Linked DNA regions of Silvibacterium dinghuense. The main gene of each other region encodes a partner of the protein of the gene in region 2 in a complex. Links are inferred from orthologs where the notes say so. Each region holds a gene or a part of one and is shown on either strand. Other genes may lie near its edges.

The links. The genes of interacting proteins can lie anywhere in the genome.
Region 1: the proteins of nuoH (region 2) and ESZ00_RS14460 are in contact, whole or in part, in a crystal structure (PDB 6Y11), measured with the Thermus thermophilus proteins. The link is inferred for Silvibacterium dinghuense from one-to-one orthologs. Residues at the interface, in WP_096411122.1 of Thermus thermophilus: Arg36, Val44, Arg45, Met46, Gly47, Pro48, Asn49, Arg50, Val51, Leu57, Gln58, Ala61, Asp62, Ile64, Lys65, Ile67, Phe68, Lys69, Glu70, Ile72, Val74, Glu223, Ala224, Glu225, His233, Thr234, Glu235, Tyr236, Ser237, Trp241; in WP_096411117.1 of Thermus thermophilus: Arg16, Glu17, Gly18, Leu24, Leu27, Val28, Trp30, Gly31, Arg32, Asn34, Ser35, Trp37, Thr54, Asp55, Ala56, Asp59, Ala61, Arg62, Phe63, Gly64, Glu66, Val67, Phe68, Arg69, Ala70, Ser71, Arg73, Gln74, Ala75, Asp76.

What each region holds. Positions count from the first base shown.
Region 1 is NZ_SDMK01000003.1:106,056-110,919, reverse strand. Bases 1,398-4,349 are described here. They hold ESZ00_RS14460 (NADH-quinone oxidoreductase subunit B), read left to right. Parts: upstream 1,398-2,555; coding sequence 2,556-3,143; downstream 3,144-4,349. Other genes in these bases: ESZ00_RS14455 (OmpA family protein), read left to right, coding at 3,647-4,349; ESZ00_RS14465 (ammonium transporter), read right to left, coding at 1,398-2,229. Outside these bases: ESZ00_RS14475 (bifunctional uridylyltransferase/uridylyl-removing protein GlnD), read right to left, coding at 1-285; ESZ00_RS14470 (P-II family nitrogen regulator), read right to left, coding at 433-771; more of ESZ00_RS14465, read right to left, coding at 826-1,397; more of ESZ00_RS14455, read left to right, coding at 4,350-4,864. UniProt on the Escherichia coli protein: NDH-1 shuttles electrons from NADH, via FMN and iron-sulfur (Fe-S) centers, to quinones in the respiratory chain. The immediate electron acceptor for the enzyme in this species is ubiquinone.
Region 2 is NZ_SDMK01000002.1:469,006-471,811, forward strand. It holds nuoH (NADH-quinone oxidoreductase subunit NuoH), read left to right. Parts: upstream 1-778; coding sequence 779-1,834; downstream 1,835-2,806. Other genes in the region: nuoG (NADH-quinone oxidoreductase subunit NuoG), read left to right, coding at 1-715; ESZ00_RS11190 (NADH-quinone oxidoreductase subunit J family protein), read left to right, coding at 1,900-2,394; nuoK (NADH-quinone oxidoreductase subunit NuoK), read left to right, coding at 2,398-2,703; nuoL (NADH-quinone oxidoreductase subunit L), read left to right, coding at 2,717-2,806. UniProt on the Escherichia coli protein: NDH-1 shuttles electrons from NADH, via FMN and iron-sulfur (Fe-S) centers, to quinones in the respiratory chain. The immediate electron acceptor for the enzyme in this species is believed to be ubiquinone.

The DNA.
Region 1 (4,864 bases), on a different replicon or contig from region 2:
GCGCTCGATGTTGTCATTGGCGCAGACGTAGAGCACATCGACATCGGAGTAGGGGAACAGCTCTTTGCGGCCGAATCCGCCGGTCGCAACCAGGGCGACATTGGGGCGCCCGGCGGGACCGGCAAAGCTCTGCCAGAGCTGCCGGACGATGTTGTCGACGATGGCTGCGCGGCGGCGAATGGCGGCGGAGCCATCTCCGGTGCGGAGGTAAGTCAGACGCAGCTCTTCGCTCTCCTGCTGATACAGGTTTCGTAAATGCTGCAGCAGTGGGAGGTCGCTGGTCATAGGTGGCTGAGGAAAATTGGAAATAAACGTGGAGCCGAAGACTCCGGGTGCCTGCGGAAGATGTCAGAACGTGCCCGCAGCGCAGTGAAACTTGCATGGCCGGCCCGCTGCAGGCGTCCGGAGCAGGACGCCTGCGGCGGCGGAAGGTTAGAGCGCCGTCGAGCCGCGCTCGTCGTTACGGATGCGAATGGCTTCATCGATCTTCGAGACGAAGATCTTGCCGTCGCCGATCTTGCCGGTGCGGGCTGAGGAGAGAATGGCCTGGATCGCCTTCTCCACCAGTTCGTCGGTAACGACCATCTCCAGCTTGATCTTGGGGAGAAGGTCGACGGTGTATTCACGGCCACGATAGAACTCGGTGTGACCCTTCTGACGGCCGTGGCCGCGGGCTTCGAGAATCGTCATGCCTTCGATGCCGACTTCGAGAAGCGCATCCTTGACGGCATCGAGCTTTGAAGGCTGAATTACTGCTTCGATCTTGTGCATCGTAAAGTCCCAAAACTCCCTGGTTCGAGTGAAAGAGTATCAGGTTTGCCGCAACTAGGAGGCGTGGTCGTAGCCTTCTTCGCCGTGCTGCGTCAGATCGAGACCTTCGATCTCCTGCTCCGGGGTGACACGCAGGCCGATGGTGAGATCGACGAGCTTGAGCAGGATGAGGGTGCCGACAATGGAGATGGCCCATGCGATGGCCACCCCGATGAACTGGTTGAGGACCTGGTGCCAGTTGCCGTCCGCGCCGCCGGTGGGTATCGGAGCGCCGCTGGCGGTTTTACCGAAGATGGGGTTGATGGCGCTGGTGGCGAAGACGCCGGTGAGGATGGCGCCGAGCGTGCCGCCTGCGCCATGCACGCCGAAGGCGTCGAGGGAATCGTCATAGCCGAACCAGCTCTTCACCTTGATAACCATGAAGTAGCAGAAGATGCCGGCGATCAGACCGATGATGATGGCGGACATGGGCGAGACGAAGCCGGCCGCGGGGGTGATGGCGACCAGGCCGGCCACCGATCCCGAGATAGCGCCGAGCGCGCTGGGCTTGCCGTTGCGAATCCACTCGGCGGCGGCCCAGCTGAGGGCGGCGGCAGCGGCGGCGAAGTGCGTGTTTACGAAGGCGCTGGTGGCGAGGGTTCCGGCGGCCAGTGCGCTGCCGGCGTTAAAGCCGAACCAGCCGACCCAGAGGAGACAGGCGCCGATGAAGCTGAGTACGACCGAGTGCGGCATCATGGCTTCCTTGGGATAGCCGATGCGCTTGCCCAGGTAAATGGCCGTGACCAGCGCCGAGACGCCGGAGGTGACGTGGACGACGGTACCGCCTGCGAAATCGAGGCAAGGGAAGCGGCCGCCGAGCGAGGCGTTCAGCAGTCCGCCCTTGCCCCAGACCATGTGGGCCATGGGCGAGTAGACGACGATCGACCAGAGGATGAGGAAGGCCGCCATGCCGCTGAACTTCATGCGTTCGGCGAAGGCGCCGGTGATGAGCGCCGGGGTGATGATGGCAAACATCAGCTGGTAGACCATGAAGGTCTGCAGAGGCAGCGTAGCCGCGTAATCGGGATCGGGATTGAGTCCTACGCCCTTGAGAAAGAGGTGGTGCAGTCCGCCGATGAAGGTGGTGCCGGCGTCGAAGGCCAGGCTGTAGTTCACGATGGCCCACATGATGGTGATGATGGCCATCATGGCGAAGCTCTGCATCATGACGGAGAGCACGTTCTTCCTGCGCACCAGGCCGCCGTAAAAGAGGGCCAGGCCGGGGCCGGTCATCATCAGGACCAGTGCGGCGCTGACCAGCATCCAGCCGTTGTCGGCCGAGGACTGGGCCTGCGCAACCTGAGCCTGCAGCCTGGCGATCTGGTCAGCCGTAGACGGCGAAGGAGCGGACTGCGCAAACGAGGTGCCGCAACAGAAGAGAGCAAGTGCGAGAAAAATCCCGAGGAAAGAAGAACGCATAACACTCCCAAAATCGAAAGGTGGCAAGCTGCATCGATGCCGGAGGGTATCCGGCATTCGCTCACAATGGCATGAAATCGCGTGGGGCGGAGTGCCTTTTTCGGAGCGAATGAGACCTGAAGGTACAACGAACTTTGGAGCTACTTTTACATATTTTTCGAAAAGCTCAAACAAAGAATCGCGTCCTGAGCCATGAGGCTGCCGGTCAAAGGGTGATTCGGGAAGAAGGCACGCCCTGCGAACGAGATGGAGCAGAGGAACAGGATGTCGAAAATTCCCCGGGGCAGGGAATCGCAGGATGGCTGCCGGAGGTATAGTGGTTGCATATGAGCGACGCCACGAACGGCAGCACGATGCAGGATCGGTATCTTTTCGGGGCACTGGAGAGCAGCGCGAAGAACCGTCAGAAGCTGGCAGAAGTCAGCTACGGCTATGACCAGCCGGACGGTGTATTCCTGACCTCTCTGGATGCGGCAGTGAACTGGATTCGCAAGAATTCGGTATGGCCCATGACCTTCGGCCTGGCCTGCTGCGCGATCGAGATGATGTCGATGGGAGCATCGCGTTTCGACGTGGCGCGTTTCGGGGCAGAGGTCTTCCGGCCGTCTCCGCGGCAGTCGGACCTGATGGTGATTGCGGGGCGCGTGTCGAACAAAATGGCGCCGGTGATCAAGCGTCTCTATGACCAGATGCCGGAGCCCAAGTGGGTGATCTCGATGGGGGCCTGTGCGACCTCGGGAGGCGTATTCAACAACTACGCACTCCTGCAGGGGGTGAATCAGGTGATACCTGTCGATGTGTATGTCCCGGGGTGTCCGCCCCGTCCGGAGCAGCTTCTTTATGCGATTACGCTGCTGCAGGAAAAAATTCAGCGCGAGCGGGGCAGTCTGAAGCGGGCACTCAATCTGCAATAGTATGATGTTTCAATAAGTTGCAATTCGTTGACGATCGTTCCTCATGGCAAGGGAAAAGAGCGGCTGGCGAGGTCTGCGACGTGCCTGCGAGATGCTTTGCAGGGTATGTAGAAGTTGCCGGAAGGAAGAAAAAAATCCTCGCAAGTGCAGGCAACTCGTTGAAGAAATTATGCTCTAACAAAAAGAAAGTGTGGTAGTTTGAATACCGCCGCACAGAGTCATCCGGCTTGCTCATGGTTTCGTTTCCGCAATGTCAGATTTTCTGCAGTTCCAGACTTTCGCTGCAGTCGTGATGATGGTTTTGTAATCCTGGCCTGTACCAGTTAGGCCTTAAAGTGGTTTTTGTTCGATTTCCAAAGGTTTTGGAGGATAGGCGCATGCATTCTCGTTTCTTGAATCCTTTGAGCCGAATTCTGCTTGTGGGGTGTGCTGTAGGACTTGGCGCATCGAGCATGTATGGGCAGAGTTCGTCCTCAACGCCCTCTGCTGCGGCAGAGGCTCCGGTGTCACGGATTGACATCTTTGCCGGTTATTCGTACCTGGCTCCGAAGGGTACTGTTCAGACCCCTCAGCTGGATGGCACGACGTTCTCCGACAGCTACTCGTCGATTGACTACGGTGCCATCATCAGCGGCGCATACTACTTCAACAAGTATGTGGGCGGCCAGGTTGAGTACGCCAACCATCCGGATGGGAACAATGACGGCGCGCAGACCGCGCAGGCCGGTATCATTTTCCGTTTCCCGCTGCAGGGCATGACGCCCTTCGTTCACGGTCTGGCCGGCGGTGTCCGCCTGGGTGGTCCGAACGACGAACCCTACGCGGCGCATAACTACACCTGGGGTCCGGCTCTGACGGCCGGCGGCGGTCTGGACTACGATCTGCCGTTCTGGCATCATCGCCTGGGTCTTCGCCTGTTCCAGGCAGACTATGAGTATTTCCACGCGAACTACGGACCTGAAGTTGCCTTTGGCGGCCGCGCGAACGTCGGCAATGCCCGTCTGAGCACCGGTCTGGTCTTCAAGTTCGGCAACATCGTACCGCCTCCGCCGGTGCAGTACTCCTGCGCGGTGAGCCCGAACTCGGTCTATCCGGGTGACCCGATCACCGTTACCGGCACCGCCACGAACCTGAACCCCAAGAAGACTGCTTCCTACAGCTGGAGCGGCCAGGGTGTGACGGTGAGCGGCAGCAGCTCCGAAGGCAAGATCGACACGGCGAGCCTGGCCCCCGGTTCCTACACGGTGACCGGCCACGTGACCGAAGGCAACAAGCCTGGCGAGTCGGCTGACTGCACCGCGCAGTTCACGGTGAAGCAGTTCGAGCCGCCGACGGTCAGCTGCTCGGCGAACCCCTCGTCGGTGAAGCCGGGTGACAGCTCGACGATCACTGCGACCGGCGTGAGCCCGCAGAACCGTCCGCTGACCTACACCTACCAAGCCTCTGCCGGCACGATCAGCGGCAACGGCAACACGGCGACGCTGTCGACCACCGGTGCGCCGGCTGGCAGCATCACGGTGACCTGCAACGTGGCTGACGACAAGGGCCAGACTGCTTCGGGCACGACCACGGTCGATGTCCAGGCTCCTCCGGCTCCGGCTCCGAAGACGCAGACGCTCTGCACCATCCAGTTCGATCACGACAAGCGCCGTCCGGCTCGCGTAGACAACGACGCGAAGGGCTGCCTTGACGATGTCGCTCTGAATGCTCAGCGCGCCTCC
Region 2 (2,806 bases):
TCTTGTCGAGATGTTTGACGCTGCCGGCGCTGGCGATCTTGCTGCTCTCTATATCGTCGGCTCGAATCCCGTAGCCCGCTACGGGGTCGACCCCTCAGCCCTCAAGAATACATTCCTCGTTGTGCAGGACATGTTCCTCACCGAGACGGCTGTGCTCGCCGATGTGGTCTTCCCTGCCGCCAATCTTTATGAGAAGGCCGGCACTGCGACGAACACGTACGGTGATCTGCAGCTGGTCAAGAAGGGCGCGGACAAGAGCGGTGTACGGGCCGACTTCGAGATCATTGTCCGCATGGCCGCCAAGCTGGGCGCCAATCCCCGGGCCTTCGTGCCTGTCGGCAAAGGGGTACGGGCCGATTTCGGCCAGACCCGCGGCGCACAGTCCGGTGAAGCCGATCGCCATCAGGTATGGCTCGCCGCACACAGCCTCGAGCCGAAGCTCAGCCCCTTCGATCCCTTCGCGATCTTCGACGAAATCCAGCGACTGGTTCCGGCCTATGATGTTCCCCGCCTCGACCTGCTGCTGGGCAACGATGAACATGTGAAGTCCGAGCTCGTGCAGATTGATGGCACCGTGGTACGCCGCGATCTGGTCCTGCCGGCCAACGATCATCTCGCGACCTCGGGGACTCTCGGCCGCTACAGTGCAAAGCTCACCGAGGTTGCCAACTCTCCGACCATGTTGACCAGTGCCGAGGAAACGGCAGCAGATTGATGGCGCCCTGCTGAGGCAAGAGCAGACACATAACGCATCAGGAACGCATTCAGGAAGGCCCTTGTGGAAGTAAGCATCTGGATTTTCTTATTGCTGAGCGTGTTAAAGGTGATCGTCGTCACGGTCATTCTGCTGACCGCGGTCGCCTACACGGTGCTGCTGGAGCGCAAGGTGGTGGGCCGCATCCAAAATCGCTGGGGACCCAGCCGCGTCGGCCCCTTCGGCCTGCTCCAGCCGCTCGCTGACGGGTTGAAACTCTTTCTGAAAGAAGACCTGATGCCGGAGTCGGTCTATCGGCCGCTGTTTGTGCTCGCACCGATCATCGCGCTGGCCTGCGCCCTGATGTCGATCTCCATGATCCCCTTTGGCGACGACATTCGTTACAAGGGAGTCGATCTCTTCCAGATCTCCGATGTCAATATCGGTCTGCTCATCCTGCTGGCCATCACCGGCGTCGGCGTTTACGGCATTGCGCTCTCGGGCTGGGCGTCGAACAATAAATACTCGCTGCTGGGCGCGCTGCGCGCCAGTGCCCAGGTCATCAGCTACGAGCTCGCCCTCGGACTTTCACTGGTCGGCGTCATCCTGCGCTCGCAGTCCCTGCGCCTGCGCGACATTGTCGACGTCCAGGCGACGCACGGCCTGCTTTCGTGGAATGTCTTCGGCGGATTCCAGTTCGTTGCTTTCTTTATCTATCTCACCGCTGCGTATGCGGAAACCAACCGCGCGCCGTTCGACCTTCCCGAAGCTGAAAGCGAGCTCACGGCCGGCTACCATACGGAATACAGCTCGATGAAGTTCGCCATGTTCTTCATGGCCGAGTATGCCAACATGATCACCGTCAGCTGCGTGGCGACGCTGCTTTTCCTTGGCGGCTGGTCGAGCCCGTTCGGCAACCTTCTGCCGGCGATTGGCGGCCCGATTGTTCAGGCGCTCCTGCCGGTCTTCTGGTTCGTTGCAAAAGTCTTCTTCTTCCTCTTTCTCTATGTCTGGGTGCGCGGCACGCTGCCGCGCTTCCGTTATGACCAGCTGATGAGCTTCGGCTGGAAGTTTCTGATGCCACTGGCGGTGTTGAATATCATCGCCACCAGCCTGTGGCTTGCGTTCCGTGCCGGCTAGCCTCTATTTCGCAACCGGTCTGACTTCGTGCGACTCAACAGGCACACATGTGAGTGATTGAAGCGATGCATCTGGTTCTCTTCTTCATCTTCGGCGGGCTTTGCGTGTTAGGAGCGCTGAATCTCCTGCTGCAAAGGCATCCCATCAACTCCGCGCTCTCGCTCATCGTCGTGATGAGTTCGCTGGCCGTGCTCTACCTGCTGCTCGGAGCCGAGTTCCTGGCCGCGGCACAGGTTATCGTTTACGCCGGTGCCATCATGGTGCTCTTCACCTTCGTCATCATGCTGCTCAACGCAGGCAAGGAAGAGAAGACGCACGGCAGCAAGGCTGCATATCTGGTCGGTTTCCCCGGCGCCGCGGCGATCATCGCCACACTCACCTACATGTTCCTGCAGAACAGCGGCCCACTGGGCGGCGCGAAACTCGGCGACTACCTGGTGACGACGCAGGACCTGAGCCGCGTGCTCTTCCGCGATCTTCTGTTGCCCTTTGAAGTCACCTCCGTCCTCATTCTGGTAGCGATCCTCGGCGCCGTCGCGCTAGCAAGAAGGGAGCACTGATCGATGGTCGTCCCTATCTCCTATTACCTCATCCTCAGCGCCATCCTGTTCTCGATCGGCGTCGCCGCTTTTCTTGTCAAGCGCAACATCATCAGCGTCTTCATGTCCATTGAGCTGATGCTGAACGCGGTGAATCTCAGCTTCGTGGCTTTTGCTCACCACTGGCACCAGGTGAGCGGGCAGATTTTCGTCTTCTTCGTCATGGTCGTCGCCGCCGCCGAGGCCGCCGTAGGCCTGGCCATCATCATCGCCGTCTTCCGTACGCGGAATACCCTGAACGTCGACTCGGTCGACCTGATGAAACTGTGAGGCCGAGGCAATCATGAACGGTTCCCTGCATCTCTGGCTTCTCCCCGTCATCCCCTTTGCCGGCTTCCTGTTAAACGGGTTGCTGGGCCGCCGCCTGCCCAAG